DNA from 2 places in the Pseudomonas sp. F007 genome. Region 2 is predicted to be linked to the other one. Evidence: predicted binding sites of a transcription regulator. Region 2 holds the regulator's gene; the other holds the start of a gene.
What was found. Region 2 encodes sigma-54, which starts transcription at its own class of promoters, with help from an activator protein. Its sites were predicted from a motif close to ANTGGCATNNANNTTGCTNT; they were not measured.
Positions count from the first base shown of each region.

Region 1: a site for sigma-54 is predicted at 5,318-5,337, ahead of ACZYR5_RS19560 (circularly permuted type 2 ATP-grasp protein). Genes of this name have one in related genera too.

Region 1 covers NZ_JBVATA010000007.1:352,067-360,186, reverse strand. Annotated here, with positions in the region: gene ACZYR5_RS19580 (acetyl-CoA C-acetyltransferase) at 1-684, opposite strand, end outside; gene ACZYR5_RS19575 (c-type cytochrome) at 1,294-2,100, shown strand; gene ACZYR5_RS19570 (transglutaminase family protein) at 2,108-2,917, opposite strand; gene ACZYR5_RS19565 (alpha-E domain-containing protein) at 2,914-3,864, opposite strand; gene ACZYR5_RS19560 (circularly permuted type 2 ATP-grasp protein) at 3,877-5,286, opposite strand; gene ACZYR5_RS19555 (ribonuclease E inhibitor RraB) at 5,664-6,005, opposite strand; gene ACZYR5_RS19550 (hypothetical protein) at 6,200-6,436, opposite strand; gene ACZYR5_RS19545 (START domain-containing protein) at 6,556-7,161, opposite strand; gene ACZYR5_RS19540 (YkgJ family cysteine cluster protein) at 7,203-7,457, opposite strand; gene ACZYR5_RS19535 (translation initiation factor 2) at 7,621-8,106, opposite strand.
Region 2 covers NZ_JBVATA010000006.1:462,914-471,033, forward strand. Annotated here, with positions in the region: gene ACZYR5_RS17575 (KdsC family phosphatase) at 1-1, shown strand, start outside; gene lptC (LPS export ABC transporter periplasmic protein LptC) at 9-581, shown strand; gene lptA (lipopolysaccharide transport periplasmic protein LptA) at 568-1,116, shown strand; gene lptB (LPS export ABC transporter ATP-binding protein) at 1,117-1,842, shown strand; gene ACZYR5_RS17595 (RNA polymerase factor sigma-54) at 2,024-3,517, shown strand; gene hpf (ribosome hibernation-promoting factor, HPF/YfiA family) at 3,626-3,934, shown strand; gene ptsN (PTS IIA-like nitrogen regulatory protein PtsN) at 3,947-4,411, shown strand; gene rapZ (RNase adapter RapZ) at 4,414-5,271, shown strand; gene ACZYR5_RS17615 (HPr family phosphocarrier protein) at 5,287-5,559, shown strand; gene ACZYR5_RS17620 (ZIP family metal transporter) at 5,578-6,471, opposite strand; gene ACZYR5_RS17625 (superoxide dismutase) at 6,505-7,116, opposite strand; gene ACZYR5_RS17630 (DUF2753 family protein) at 7,118-7,555, opposite strand; gene ACZYR5_RS17635 (class II fumarate hydratase) at 7,581-8,120, opposite strand, start outside.

The DNA.
Region 1 (8,120 bases), on a different contig from region 2:
CCCGATCATCTCGAAGCTCGGCTTGAGCTTGCCCAGGCCTTCGAGCGTCGAGTCGGCACGGATGAACTCGTCATGATCGAGCAGCACGATGCCGTTCTGGTCCTGCACCGGCACCAGGGATTTGCGGAACGAACCGTCCGCCCGGGCACGGGCCGCCTTGAGTTGGGAGTGCAGGGCGAAATGATCGACATCCTCGCGGCTGAAGCCTTCGAGCGTGGCGATCAGATCAGCGCCGACACCCTGGGGGGTGAAGTGCGTGTGCAGGTTGGTCTGCGGGTCCATCGCCCAGGCCCCGCCGTCGCTGCCCATGGGCACCCTCGACATCGACTCGACGCCACCGACGACCACCAGGTCTTCGAATCCGGAACGCACTTTCATCGCGCCGAGGTTGACCGCCTCAAGGCCCGAGGCACAGAACCGGTTGATCTGCACCCCGGCGACGCTGACATCCCAATCGGCCACCAACGCGGCGGTCTTGGCGATGTCGGCGCCCTGGTCTCCCACCGGGGTGACGCAACCCAGCACGATGTCATCGACCTGGCTGGTGTCGAGTTGGGTGCGCTGTTGCAGCGCACCCAACAGGCCGGCCAGCAGATTCACCGGCTTGACGCTGTACAAGGCGCCATCGGCCTTGCCGCGGCCACGGGGGGTGCGTACCGCATCGAAAATCAGGGCTTGGGTCATGTCATCCTCGGACTGCCGCGCAGGTGCAAGATCAATGAGTCTTCACCTTAAGCTGCGCCCCAACGGATTCAATGACCCAAGCGCTCAATGGCCTTGACCGCCACGCTCAGACGAACGGTAGTGAGCTATCGGGTTAACCGTTTCAGGACAGCGAACTGTCTAGCCAACGGTCGGCAAAGCAGGTGGCAATAGGCCTTATGCGTTTTTAGAAACTTCGAGTACCAAGCTGATACGAAAGGGATCTAAACCACAGCCCGCTGGGCCCCTAATGTGAAGTGTACGAGGTAGCCGTCGGGTTTTGCCGAGGCCCTCGAAGCCAGACCACACTAATAAAGCGCTTTGCCGTCATGGAGAAATGCAGGCAAGCATTCGACGCTCAGGACATAACAAAAAAGGCGGTCAGCCATGTTCAAACAACAAAAAGTGCGTCAAGCCGGGCTCATTCTATTCGCTACCACCCTGCTGCTGATTTTGCCGAACCTGACCAAGGTCATCGGCTGATCCAGCGCCGACACTGTGTTGCTTTACGCAAATTACGTTGCACTCGCTGTTCGGCTCTTCGTGCCTGTGCCACCCTTGACGGCATGACCACGAACGGACGGCGCTCACGTGAAAGCACTGCTTTTTCTCTCAGCCTTGTTGCTCGGCCTGCCCTTGCAGGCCGCGCAACTGGTATTGGACCTGGGCAACGGCAGCCGCACCTGGCAGACCCAGGCGTTGCTGCAACTGCCCCAGACCCGAACCATTACCGTCCCTGACGATGTCTCCTACAAGCGCGACATGCAGTACCGTGCCGTCCCCCTGGCGGTCCTGCTGACCGGCATCAAGACCTCCGACCATTTGCAGGCCGTGGCCCTCGACGGGTTTGCCGCCGAATTGCCGGCCGGGCCGCTGCTCAACAGCCAAGGTGCGCAGGCGTGGCTGGCGATTGAAGACCCGGCCCAGCCCTGGCCGGCCCTGGCGTCCGGCAAACCGAGTGCCGGGCCGTTTTATCTGGTGTGGACCCACCCTGAAGCCGGGCATATAAGTCCGGAGCAATGGCCGTTCCAGGTCGCCAGCATCAAGCGCCTGGCGCCGGTGGCCGAACGTTTCCCCGCGCTGCTGCCCGACCCTGCCCTGGCCGCCAACGATCCGATCAATCAAGGCTTCGCCCTGTTCCAGAAAAACTGCCTGGCCTGTCACCGCCTCAATGGCGCGGGCGACGCGCAGTTCGGCCCCGACCTGAACATTCCCTACAGCCCCACCGAATATTTCGGTGGCGAATTCCTCAAGCGTTACATCCGCGACCCGCAGAGCCTGCGCCAATGGCCACAGGCGAAGATGCCCGGCTTTTCCCCGGCGGTGTTGCCGGACGCCGAGCTGCAGATGCTCATCAGCTACCTGCAGCACATGGCCGGGCGCAAGGCCAGCCATTGATCCCTGGCTATTGCTGCTGTACCGCAATCACCGGCAATGGCATCGGCGTGACGAACACCTTGGCGTGCATCTGTTCGCTGCCGCCGCCCCGGCGCATGCCGCGAACCGGGCAGGCGTCGAGGTAATCCAGGCCGACCGCCAGTTTCAGGTGGCGCTCGGGGCGGGCCAGTTGGTTGGTGACATCGAAGCTGTACCAGGCATCGTCGAGCCAGGCCTCGGCCCAGGCATGGCTGGCCAGGTGCTCGGTGTTTTCGCTGTAGAGGTATCCCGAGACATAGCGCGCCGCAATGCCCAGGCTGCGGGCGCAAGCGATGAACGCATGGGCGTGGTCCTGGCAAACCCCGGCGCGCCCGGCAAATGCGTCGGCGGCACAGCTTTCCACCACGGTCGAACCGGGCGTGTAGGCAATGTGCTGATGCAGGCCATGCATCAGGTCGATCAGGGCACTGCGGTCTCGCCGTTGCCGGCATTGCTGTTCGGCGAAGGCACGCAAGGCCTCGTCCGCCTCGGTCAGTCGGGTGAAGCGCAGGAATGGCAGCGCCGACTGCGACTCGTGCTCGGCTTCGCGCAACTCATCAATGTCCACCAGCCCGCGCGCGCCGATGCGGATCGCCTCGTGCGGTTCGTCCAGGGTCAGCACATGCAGGATATTGCCGAACGGATCGAGCTGGGCGCGCACCGGTCGCGGCAGTTCGAGCTGCCAATCGAGCACCTGCTGGCGCTCGCTGTCGTGGGGTGTCAGCCGCACATACTGAATACTCGCTCGCACCTGATCATCGTAGTGGTAGGTGGTTTCGTGGCTAATGGAAAGTCTCATGCCGCCTCCAGGTAGGAACTGTGTATGGCGTTACCCAGCTGGCGAACCAGTGGGATGAACTCGTTCAGCCAGGCGTGCAGGCCTTCGTCGAGGATTTCGTTGATGCCGGTGTAACGCAGGCGGGCGTCCATTTCCGCTGCCAGGCGTTGCGCTGGGCGGCCGTTGGTACCGGGAAGCTGGGCGAGGATCTGATCGATTTCCTCGGTGCAGGCGCGCAGCGAGCGCGGCACGTCGGCCCGCAGCAACAACAGCTCGGCAACCTGGCGGGCGCCCGGCGCATCGCGGTAGATCTCGGTGTAGGCCTCGAATGACGACAAGGCCCGCAGCAAGGCACTCCACTGGTAATAAGCATGGGCGGTGCCATCACTGACGGCTTCCGCCTGGTCGCCGGCCATTTCGTAGCGCGCATCCAGCAGCCTGAGGGTGTTGTCAGCGCGCTCGACGAAGGTCCCCAGGCGAATGAAACGAAAGGCATCGTTGCGCATGATGGTGCCGTAGGAGGCACCGCGGAACAGGTGCGAGCGCTCCTTGATCCACTCGCAGAATCGGCTCATGCCGTAGCGTCCCAGGCCCTGTTCGGCAATCCCACGAATTTCCAGCCAGGTCGCGTTGATGTTTTCCCACATATCCGCGGTGATTCGCCCACGCACCGCATGGGCACTTGCCCGCGCCGCCCCCAGGCAGCTGTAGATGCTGGCCGGATTGGCCGCATCGAGGGCGAAGAAATGCAGCAGGCGTTCGGCATGCAGCGCCCCATGACGCTCCAGGTAGTCGTCCAGGGTGCCGGTGATCAGCAAGGGCATCGCCAGTTCATGCAAGCCGTCGCCGCGACCGTCCTGCGGCATCAGCGACAGCGAATAACTGATGTCGAGCATCCGTGCGAGGTTTTCCGCCCGCTCCAGGTAACGCGACATCCAATACAGGTCCGAAGCAGTTCTACTCAACATGGCAAGTTTCCTTCAATCCTCGACGACCCAGGTGTCCTTGGTTCCACCACCCTGGGAGGAGTTGACCACCAGCGAGCCTTCGCGCAATGCGACTCGAGTCAATCCACCCGGCACCACACGGGTTTCGCGTCCGGACAGGACAAACGGCCGCAAATCGATATGACGCGGGGCGATACCGTTCTCGACGAAGGTCGGACAGGTCGACAGCGATAACGTCGGTTGGGCGATATAGGCGTGCGGCTTGGCCTTGATCCGCGCCCGGAACAGCTCGATCTCGGCCGCCGTTGCCGCCGGACCGACCAGCATGCCGTAGCCGCCGGACCCCTGGGTTTCCTTGACCACCAGTTCCGGCAGGTGAGCGAGCACGTGGGACAGCTCCGAGGGGTTGCGACACTGCCAGGTCGGCACGTTTTGCAGGATGGGTTCCTCGTCCAGGTAGAAACGAATCATCTCGGTGACGTAGGGATAGACCGACTTGTCATCCGCCACCCCGGTGCCGATGGCGTTGGCCAGCACCACGTTGCCGCTGCGGTAGGACGACAGCAGCCCCGGCACACCGAGCATCGAATCCGGGTTGAAGGCCAGCGGATCGAGGAACGCATCGTCGAGCCGGCGGTAGATCACATCCACCGCCTTGGGCCCATCGGTGGTGCGCATGAAGACCTTGTCGTCACGCACGAACAGATCGGCGCCCTCCACCAGTTCCACACCCATTTCCCGCGCGAGAAAGGCGTGTTCGAAGAAGGCGCTATTGAAGCGTCCGGGGGTCAGCACCACGACACTCGGGTCATCGATGGGGCTGGAGCTTTTCAGGGTGTCGAGCAGCAGGTTCGGGTAGTGATCGATGGGCGCGATGCGTTGCGCGGCGAACAATTCGGGGAACAGGCGCATCATCATCTTGCGGTCTTCGAGCATGTAGCTGACACCGCTGGGGGTGCGCAGGTTGTCTTCGAGTACGTAATAGGTGCCGTCGCCGTCGCGCACCAGGTCGACGCCGGAGATGTGGGAGTAGATATCGCGGTGCAGGTCCAGGCCCTGCATGGCAAGTTGGTATTGCTCGTTGGCCAGCACCTGTTCCGGGGCAATAATGCCGGCCTTGATGATCCGCTGCTCGTGGTACAGATCAGCGAGGAACATATTCAGGGCCTTGACCCTTTGGATGCAGCCACGCTCGACGATGCGCCACTCGCTGGCGGGAATGCTGCGAGGGATAGTGTCGAAGGGAATCAGGCGCTCGGTGCCCTGTTCGTCGCCGTAGAGGGTGAAGGTGATACCGGCGCGATGAAACAGCAGATCGGCCTCGCGTCGGCGTTGTGCCAACAGCTCGTCAGGCGTTTCAGCCAACCAACGGGCGAATTCCCGGTAGTGCGGACGGACCTGGCCACCCGCGTCGTACATCTCGTCAAAATAGGTGCGGATCATGCCGTACTCCTTGTCACACGGACACCTTGCCTTCGCAAGGCCCGTGCCAGCGGCATTAGCCTTTCAATTTCAATGAGTTGCATGAAGCCGCCAAAGGCGCCGCACCATCCCTGTGCAGCGAACGCTGCAGCCTTGGCGCCCACGCTCCATGGCGAGGCAGGGCAAATGGCTATGAGGCGCATAGCCACAGTTCATTTCACGGCTCGCTGCTGCTTGCCAACAATTGTCCTACCGCGCACAAAGCCGCTGTCTGACAGCGCTGTGCCTAACACTCTTCCCTTTTGGCCACCTGCTCAGGTGGCTTTTTTTATCCTGCAGAAACCAGAACGGCCGACCCAAGGGTCAGCCGTCGCTGCGTGTTGTTGCTGTTCATGATGTTATGCGAGTTGCCCTCGTACCTCGTGCTTGACACCCCAGCCTTCGATAATCCCGCCCAAAGGCTCGACCACCGCTTCAAAGTCCTGTTCAAAATCACCGATGCCGCCGTAGGTGGCGAACATCACCTTGCTCAGCTCCAGATACCAGGCACCGTCATCGCGCACACTGATCTGCGCATTCAAGGATTCACCGCGAAAATGCCCTGCCGCCCTGCGTGCCCGCTCCTCGTCCGGGAAAATGGCGTAGAACTCGATGGGATGGAACCGTGAAAAATCAAAACCGCCTTCTTTCATGCGGCGCAGCACGCTGCTGCTGATGTCTTCTTGATAGGCTGTGCTCATGAAACGTCCTCCGCAATCCGATGGATAGACTTTCCGTACTCCCTGCACCCGCCTGGCGGGCGATACGGCAACCGAGTTGCCGCCGGGAAACAAGCATGTAGCTGACAAGACCAGACCTTAGCGATCCATTCGCTGATCTCGCTTGCAGAGTAGCCCCAAGTCAGAGCGGCTGCCAAGGTCTGGATCAAGAGGAATCAAGGAATTGGAGTAATCGCGAGGATTTGTATGCTGTTCTGGGATTTCAGGCTTTTGACCGTCGGTTCGGCGGTACGACCTTCCAGGTCATTGAGGTCCAGCTCGGCCGGAACCGGGAGCAGTTTGGCGCGAATCAGTTGTGCCGCCTTTTCCATGTCCGGTTTTTGCTCGCAGTCGAATTGCTCGACGCTTTGCTCACCGTGATCATCAACAAAGGTGATTTGCCACTTTTGCATCGCTGCCTCCTCGGCAAAGCCCGCCAATGGGCTTACCTGTATCTCGACCGCGAAGGACCGGAAATCGTTCCCGGCGTCAGCAGCGCCGGAACGGACGAAGCCGTTCCGGCACACATCGCTTATTTTTCGGCGCGGGCCTTGAGGGCCTTGAGGGTTTCGAAGGGGGCATCGACCACGAACTTGTTGGCAACCATGGCCGGTACGCTACCACCCGGCTCGGTGTGCACCTGGTAGGTGACTTCGACCTGATCGCCCTTGGGCACGAACTTCCAGAAGCCCTTGACCTGGGTCACACGGACAAAGCCTTTTTCTTCGGGGATGTACTTGGGTACGCCTTCGAGGTTGCGGGTCAGGCTGCCATCGGCGTTCTCGACGGTGGTCACGTGCAGCACCGAATCACGCGGGGTCACCGGCCAAGGCGTGTTGAACTGAGTGTAGGTCCAGCTCTGGTCGCCTTCGTGCTTGAGCTGCTTCTGCATTTTGCACTCATGAATCCAGGCACAGGCTCCCGCAACGTCTTCCTGAAGCGCGCGCAGCTTGGCGACGGTGGTCTTCATCAGGGTCACACCCTGGTAGGACTTGTAGTCGGAGCCGGGGATTTCACTCAAGGAAATCTTGATGCCGTCTTCGTTCTTGGCGACTTTCCAGTCTTCGGCCTGGACCACGGTCGAGGCCAACACGGCGGTCAAACCACACAACACAGCGATACGATGCAGCGAACCCATAGTCTTGTTCCTTATTGTTGAAGTTCCGTTCGTTGAACACACTACGCCGCGGTCATCTGCTCCCACCATCCGATCAACGTGATGGCTTCTTCCTGGCTGGCGCCACAAACTTCGATATCCGCCTGAAATGCGCCACAGACCGCTGGCCGCTCGGGCTGGCCGAAAATCCTGCACAGATTATCGACAGAAAGTTGCACACAACGTTCGCCCGCCGGCTTGCCATTGGGCATGCCCGGAATCGGGGTACTGATGGAAGGGGCGATACAGCAAGCGCCACAGCCTTCTCGGCACTGCATGACGACAACCTCGGGATGGCTAGTGTGTTGAATGACGGGGACTAGAGTACGCCCTTAAACAGCCGTTTGAAATTGGCTGCCCATGGCTTTTCGCGCATTTTTGCGTGACTGGTCAGTCTTGCGACAAAGCGTCTGGCCCGCAGGTCACACCTGCCGTCGGGTTTTACTGATTGAACTGGAATTCCAGGGCCGCGCCCTCGATTTCCCGGTGATCTTCGTTGCGCATCTGCAATTGCAACTCATTGGAGATCAGCCGGCCATTGAGCTGGAACTTGCCGTCTTCCTTGGGTTTTTCGCCGAACAATGGCGGCAGCAACGGTGTGCGCTTGACGAGCGGAACCGAACCCAGAGGCTGCAGCTGCTTGACCATCTCGGGGGGCAGGCTCAAGTCGACGTTGGTGGACGGCAAATTGGTGGTTCGCACCAGTTCGCTGGCCGACTTGGACTTCGAAGCAACGGGGGGGCGTTTTTTCTGTGGGGCGGCTTTTTTCGTGGTGTCAGGCTTTTTCACCGGTACGGCTTTTTTCCCCGCCTGTTCGCGGCTCGCGGCCACTGGCTTGTCTGCAGCGGTGGCGGCCATCACGGAGCCACCATTTGAGACACTCAACAGACAGGCCAACAGCATACCAATGGGGAAAATCGCTTTCATGAGCCCTACAGCAC
Region 2 (8,120 bases):
AGTTATTTATGTTGAGCAAGAAGTTTCGAAATTTTCTGTTTTTCGGCGCCATTGCCGCGCTGTTCGCTGCGGTGGGTTACTGGAACATCAGCCCCGAGCGTTTTCTCGACAAGCCGGTGGCGGCCGTCAATGAAAGCGAGATCGACTACTACGCGATCAACGCTCACAGCGTGCAATTCCTGCCCGACGGCAAGCTGCAGTACGACATGACGTCGGACAAGCTCGAGCACGTCAAGGCCAGTGAAGTGACGCAACTGACCAACCCCGACCTCAAAATGTATCGCGGCACCGAGTTTCCGTGGCACGTGCAGAGCGAACGCGGCGAGGTCAATTCGGACGGCACCGAGGTCGAACTGATCGACTCGGTGCGCATTTCGCGCACCGATGAAAAGAACCGCCCGATGCTCATCACCAGCACCCGCATGACCGTATTCCCGGAGCAGCAATATGCGCAGACCCAGCAACCCGTTAAAATCGACGGTGCTGGCGGCGTATCGACTGGTACCGGCATGAAAGCGTATTTGAAAGAAAGCAGGATACACCTGCTATCGAACGTAAGAGGACAGTATGAGGCTCGTTAAAACCCTCCCTATTTTGCTCGGTCTGGGCGCAGCACTGGGAAGCGTGAGCGCCTGGGCCCTGCCGTCCGATAGCCAGCAACCTATCCGCATCCAGGCGGACGACGCTCAGCTTGATGACCGTAACGGCATCGCCACCTACAAGGGCGACGTGATCATCACCCAAGGTTCGATGAAGGTGACCGGCAATACCGTGACCATGACTCGCGCGCCGAATGGCGACATCGACGTCGTCACTTCGGTGGGCAACCTGGCCTACTTCGAACAGGTGCAAACCGCGGGCGATACCAAGCCGGTCCAGGGCTATGGCGTGACCATCCAGTACCACGCCCAGCAGAACCGTGTCGTGCTGATCGACCGCGCCAAAGTCATCGACAAGGACGGCAACATCACCCAGGGCGAGAAAATCGTCTACGACACCGAGAAGAAGCTCGCCAGCGCCGGTCGCGCCACGGGTAGCAAGGTCACCGAAGCACGCCCGCGGATCGACATGGTCATCCAGCCGAAAAAGAAAACCGACGAGCAGAAGGCCCCGTAAATGGCAACTCTGAAAGCCCAGCACCTGGCCAAGAGCTACAAGAGCCGCCAGGTCGTGCGTGACGTCAGCCTGTCCATCGACAGCGGCCAGATCGTCGGCCTACTCGGCCCGAACGGCGCCGGCAAGACCACCTGCTTCTACATGATCGTCGGCCTGGTGCAAGCCGATCAGGGTCGCGTGCTGATCGATGACCTGGACGTCAGCCACCAGCCCATGCACGGCCGTGCCCGGGCCGGTATCGGCTATCTGCCGCAAGAAGCGTCGATCTTCCGCAAACTGTCGGTCGCCGACAACATCATGGCCATTCTCGAAACCCGCAAGGAACTCGACAAGGCCGGCCGTCGCAAGGAGCTGGAAAGCCTGCTGCAGGAGTTCCACATCAACCACATTCGCGACAACCTCGGCATGAGCCTTTCCGGTGGTGAGCGGCGCCGTGTGGAAATCGCCCGCGCACTGGCCACCGCGCCGAAATTCATCCTGCTCGACGAGCCGTTCGCCGGTGTCGACCCGATTTCGGTCGGCGACATCAAGCAGATCATCCATCACCTCAAGGCCAAGGGCATCGGCGTATTGATCACCGACCACAACGTGCGCGAGACCCTGGATATCTGCGAAACTGCCTACATCGTCAATGACGGCCAATTGATTGCCGAAGGGGACGCCGAGACCATCCTGGCCAACGATCTCGTCAAGGAAGTGTACCTGGGTCACGAGTTCCGCCTGTAAGCGTCGAGGCGTCTGGATGCCGCCGGGGCGTAATGTCAATGAAACTATCTATCTTTTTATTGTCATGACGCTCTAGGCAAACACTTCAGTTTCGGGCATATAATTTGCTTAAGTTTGGCGCTCCGGCGCCCTGTAGTGGATGGCGCACGTGCGCCGGCGAATAAGGTGTTAAGCCCCAGCCATGAAACCATCGCTAGTCTTGAGAATGGGCCAGCAGCTGACGATGACACCGCAGCTGCAACAGGCCATCCGCCTGCTCCAATTGTCGACCCTGGACCTGCAACAGGAAATCCAGGAGGCCTTGGAATCCAATCCAATGCTCGAACGCCAGGAAGAAGGCGACGATTTCGATAACGCCGACCCGATGGCCGACAATATCGAGCAGAAACCCAACACCGACGTCCAGGAACCCTCCTATCAGGAAACCGCCCCCACGGTGGACAACCTCGAGGAAGGCGACTGGAACGAGCGCATTCCCAACGAACTGCCGGTCGACACCGCCTGGGAAGACGTTTACCAGACCAGCGCCAGCAGCCTGCCGAGCAACGATGACGACGAGTGGGATTTCACCACCCGCACTTCGGCCGGTGAGAGCCTGCAAAGCCACCTGCTCTGGCAACTGAACCTCGCCCCGATGTCCGATACCGATCGCCTGATCGGCGTGACCCTGATCGACTGCATCAACAACCAGGGCTACCTGGACGAAACCCTCGAGGAAATTCTCGAAGCCTTCGATCCGGAACTGGACATCGAGCTGGACGAAATCGAAGCCGTCCTGCACCGCATCCAGCAATTCGAGCCCGCCGGCATCGGTGCCCGCAACCTGGGCGAATGCCTGCTCCTGCAATTGCGCCAGTTGCCCGCCAAGACGCCATGGATTGCCGAAGCCAAGCGCCTGGTCACCGACTACATCGACCTGCTGGGCAGCCGCGACTACAGCCAGTTGATGCGCCGAATGAAGCTCAAGGAAGACGAGCTGCGCCAGGTCATCGAGCTGGTGCAGAGCCTCAACCCACGCCCGGGCTCGCAGATCGAGTCCAGCGAAGCCGAATACGTGGTGCCGGACGTGATCGTGCGCAAGGACAACGAGCGCTGGCTGGTCGAGCTGAATCAGGAGTCGGTGCCACGCCTGCGGGTCAACCCGCAATACGCCGGCTTTGTCCGCCGCGCCGACACCAGCGCCGACAACACCTTCATGCGCAATCAGTTGCAGGAAGCACGCTGGTTCATCAAGAGCCTGCAAAGCCGCAACGAAACCCTGATGAAGGTGGCCACGCAGATCGTCGAGCACCAGCGCGGCTTCCTCGAATACGGCGACGAAGCGATGAAACCCCTGGTCCTGCACGACATCGCCGAGGCGGTGGGCATGCACGAGTCGACCATCTCGCGGGTTACCACGCAGAAATTCATGCACACCCCGCGCGGTATTTATGAGCTGAAATACTTTTTCTCAAGTCATGTCAGCACCTCCGAAGGCGGCGAATGCTCGTCCACGGCGATCCGCGCGATCATCAAAAAACTGGTTGCCGCGGAAAATCAGAAAAAGCCGTTGAGTGACAGCAAGATCGCTGGTTTACTGGAGGCACAAGGCATTCAGGTGGCCCGCCGTACCGTCGCCAAGTACCGCGAATCCTTGGGGATCGCGCCTTCGAGCGAACGCAAGCGTTTGATGTAACGGGCCACGCCACCGCGTTCCAGGGTGTGTTCGAAATTGTTTCGGATGCACCCAGTGGCAGGCATCACAGCCTGCCGCCTTATGCACTGGCAACGAAGGAGAAGCTGTATGCAAGTCAACATCAGTGGACACCAACTGGAAGTTACCGAACCTCTGCGCACTTACATCGGCGAAAAACTCGACCGACTGGAAAGGCACTTCGACAAGATCACCAACGTGCAGGTCACGATGAATGTCGAGAAGCTGAAGCAGAAAATCGAAGCCACGCTGCATATCCCCGGCGGAGAAGTAGTTGCCAATGCCGAGCATGACGACATGTATGCCGCCATTGACCTGCTGACCGACAAGCTGGACCGTCAACTCAAAAAGCATAAGGAAAAGACCCAGAGCCTCCTCCAGGGCGCAACCGGTCGTTAACACCCCCATCCCATGATCCGACTTGAAAGCATCCTGACCCCCGGCCGTTCCCTGGTGAACGTGCCGGGAGGCAGTAAAAAGAAAGCCCTCGAGCAAATTGCCAACCTGATCGCCCGGGAAGTCCCGGATCTGGAGATGCAAGATGTCTTCGAGGCATTGATTGCCCGTGAAAAACTCGGCTCGACCGGTTTTGGCAACGGCATCGCCATTCCACACTGCCGTCTCAAGGGTTGCACTTCGCCCATCAGCGCGCTGATGCACCTTGACGCGCCTATTGATTTCGACGCCATCGATGGCGCCCCGGTCGACCTGCTGTTTGTCCTGCTGGTGCCCCAGGCGGCTACCGATGCGCACCTGGAACTGCTGCGCCAGATCGCCAGCATGTTGGACCGCAAGGAAGTGCGCGATCGCCTGCGCAGCGCCGACAGCAATCAAGCCTTGTACCAGGTCGTCCTGGACGAGCAGAACGGCCACTGATGATGCGCCTGATCATTGTCAGCGGACGCTCCGGCTCCGGCAAAAGTACTGCCCTCAACGTTCTCGAAGACAACGGTTACTACTGCATCGACAACCTGCCGGCGGGCCTGCTGCCGGAGTTGGCCGAACGCGCGCTGATTCACAACGAATTGAGCCAGCCACTGGTGGCGGTCTCCATCGACGCGCGCAACCTGCCCAGTCATCTGACCCGTTTCCCCGAGCTGCTCGCCGAGGTGCGTAACCGGCATATCCAATGCGATGTGCTGTACCTCGACGCCGACGAAGAAACCCTGCTCAAGCGCTTCTCCGAGACACGCCGGCGCCATCCGCTGAGCAGCTCCAATCGCTCGCTAGCCGAAGCCATCGAGGATGAGACCGCCCTGCTGGGGCCGATCGCCGACCTCGCCGATCTCAAGCTCAACACCACCAACCTCAACCTGTACCAGCTGCGCGACACCATCAAGCTGCGCCTGCTCAATCAGCCGGAGCCCGGTACAGCGTTCCTGGTGGAGTCGTTCGGCTTCAAGCGCGGCATGCCGGTCGATGCCGACCTGGTGTTCGACGTGCGCTGCCTGCCGAATCCCTACTGGATTCCAGATCTGCGGGCCCAGTCGGGCCTGGATCAACCGGTTGCCGACTATCTGGCCGCTCAGCCAGATGTCGAAGAAATGTTTGAAGACATCTCCCGCTACCTGCTCAAATGGCTGCCGCGGTTCGCTGCCAGTAATCGGGCCTATGTGACCATCGCCATTGGCTGCACCGGCGGACATCACCGCTCCGTCTACTTGACCGAACGCCTGGGGCAGACCCTGCAAAAAACCCTGAAGAACGTCCAGGTTCGCCACCGCGACCTTAGCTAAAGGATTCACACCGCGATGCCTGCTCTGGAAATTGAAATCATCAACAAACTGGGCCTGCATGCCCGTGCTTCCGCGAAATTCGTCGGCGTCGCGGGTCAGTATCCTTGTCAGATCCGAGCTGGGCGCACACCTGAGTCGATGGTCGACGGTAAAAGCATCATGGCGATGATGATGCTGGCCGCCGGCAAGGGCACGACCATTCACCTGAAAACCGAAGGTGAACAAGAGCAGGAAGCGTTGGACGCGTTGGTCAAGCTGATCAACAACTACTTCGACGAAGGCGAGTAAGGCTCGCCCTCCTCCCCGCTAACCCAACGCAGTATCCATCACCATCATCAGGCAGAACCCGATCAGCAAGCCGAGGCTGGCCAGTTTCTCGTGACCATTGCGGCGCGATTCGGGAATCACCTCATGCGTCACCACCAACAACATCGCTCCGGCAGCCAGAGCCAGGCCCAACGGCAGGATCACTTCGGCCAGGCTCACCAACCAGGCACAAAGCAAGGCAAAGACCGGCTCGACCAGGCCGGATGCCGCGCCGATCAAAAACGCCTTGAACCGTGACATCCCTGCCCTGGCCAATACCAAAGCGATCACCAGCCCTTCCGGCACGTCCTGCAACGCAATGCCCATGGCCAGGCTGTCGGCGTCCGGCATGCCGCCGCCTGCCGAAACGCCCACTGCCATGCCTTCGGGAATGTTGTGGGCAATGATGGCGAACACAAACAGCCAGATGCGTGGCGGGATCACCGGACGCTCCGGCGTGCCCACCAACATCACGGGGGTCGCCCCTGATACCTGGCGATCCACCAGGAACAGCCCGATCGCGCCGAGCATGATGCCGAAGCAAATCAGCCCGCTGGCCGCCCACGGCGTCAGCCCCAGACTCTCGGCGGCGGCAATTCCGGGCACGATCAGCGAAAAGGCGGTGGCGGCCAGCATCACCCCAGCACCAAAACCCAGCAAGGTATCGCTGAGCGCTACCGGCATTCGGCGAATCACCAGCACCGGCAACGCGCCGAGGGCCGTGCCCAAGGCACAGATGGCGCCGCCCTGCAGTGCGCGCATCAACCTCGGCTCAAGGTTCAGCCACGCCAGGCCGTGCGCAACCAGCAAGGTGCCTCCCGCCAACAGCAGGAGCGAACCCAGTGCATAACGAAACGTTCGCCCGCTGTTGATCGCCAGTGTCTCAGTACCCATAGAAGGCCTTGATTGCTTTATGACAGTAACGACTCAAGCCAGTGCCGCCTGATAACGCTCGGCGACCTCGGACCAATGGATCACGTTGTAGAACGCGTTGATGTATTCAGGACGCCGGTTCTGGTAGCGCAAGTAATAGGCGTGCTCCCAGACATCCAGCCCGAGGATCGGCGTGTTGCCATGCATCAGCGGGCTGTCCTGGTTACCGCTGCTCTCCACCACCAGGGTCTTTTGCGGGGTCACGCTGAGCCACGCCCAACCGCTGCCGAAGCGCGTCAGTGCGGCCTTGGTAAAGGCGTCTTTGAAACTGTCGAAGCCGCCCAGTTGCTCATCGATGGCCCGACCCAGGTCGCCGCTTGGCGCACCGCCACCATTGGGTACCATGACGGCCCAGAACAACGAATGGTTGGTATGCCCACCGCCCTGATTAATTACCGCGGCGCGCAGTTTTTCCGGTAACTGCTGGACGCTGGCCACCAGGCGCTCCACTGGCCATTCGGCATACTCGGTGCCTTCGACCGCGGCATTGAGGTTGTTGATGTAGGTCTGGTGGTGCTTGGTGTAGTGGATTTCCATGGTTTGCGCATCGATGTGCGGTTCCAGGGCGTCGTAAGCGTAAGGCAATGCAGGCAGGGTAAAAGCCATTTCAATGAACTCCGTATTGAGCGCGCGCTTCTTGCGGCCGCGCTGCGGCACCGATGTGCAGCAAGCGATGGGTACGTGGGTATTCGCCGTGCTCGCTGATGAAATTCAGCAGTTCGACGTAGGTCTTGCTGCTCTGACGCAATGCCGCCTCGCGCAAGGCCGGAGCCAGGCGCGAGTCCTGCATGGTCTGCAGCAGCAGTTGGTGGATCGCACACAGGTACTCGGCGCTCTCCTCGGGTTGATTCAGGCGCAAATGCAGGTCGGCGAGGTTGTGATGGGAAATCACGCAGGCGGCAACCGCCTCGTCGGCGTCCGACCAGCGCTCGAGCAGTACCTGCGCCAGTGCCAGGGCCTGCAGATAGGCTTCGCGGGCATCGACCAACTCGCCCAGCATGAAGCAGCGGTTGGCCCTTTCGATCGTGCGTTTCCAATGCTCCATGATGAGCCTCCTATGCGCCGAGGGGCTACACGCCGCCGGCCGTGAGTTTTTCCGGATTGAGCAGCTCTTCCAGCTGGCTGCGGGACAGATCGGTGTGCTCAAGAGCCACATCGATCACCGCACGCCCCTGCTGGTAGGCGGTCTTGGCGATTTCGGCGGCCTTCTGGTAACCAATGATCGGGTTTAGCGCGGTGACCAGGATCGGATTGCGCGACAAGGCTTCCTTGAGCTTGGCTTCGTTGACCTTGAAGCTGGCAATGGCCTTGTCCGCCAGCAGGCGGCTGGAATTGGCCAGCAACTCGATACTGCTCAACAGGTTCTGGGCGATGATCGGCAGCATCACGTTGAGTTCGAAGTTGCCCGACTGGCCGGCCACGGTGATCACACTGTCATTGCCGATCACTTGCGCGGCGACCATCGCCGTCGCTTCCGGAATCACCGGGTTGACCTTGCCCGGCATGATCGAGGAGCCAGGCTGCAAGCCTTCCAGCTCGATTTCACCAAGGCCGGCCAGCGGCCCCGAGTTCATCCAGCGCAGGTCGTTGGCGATTTTCATCAACGACAC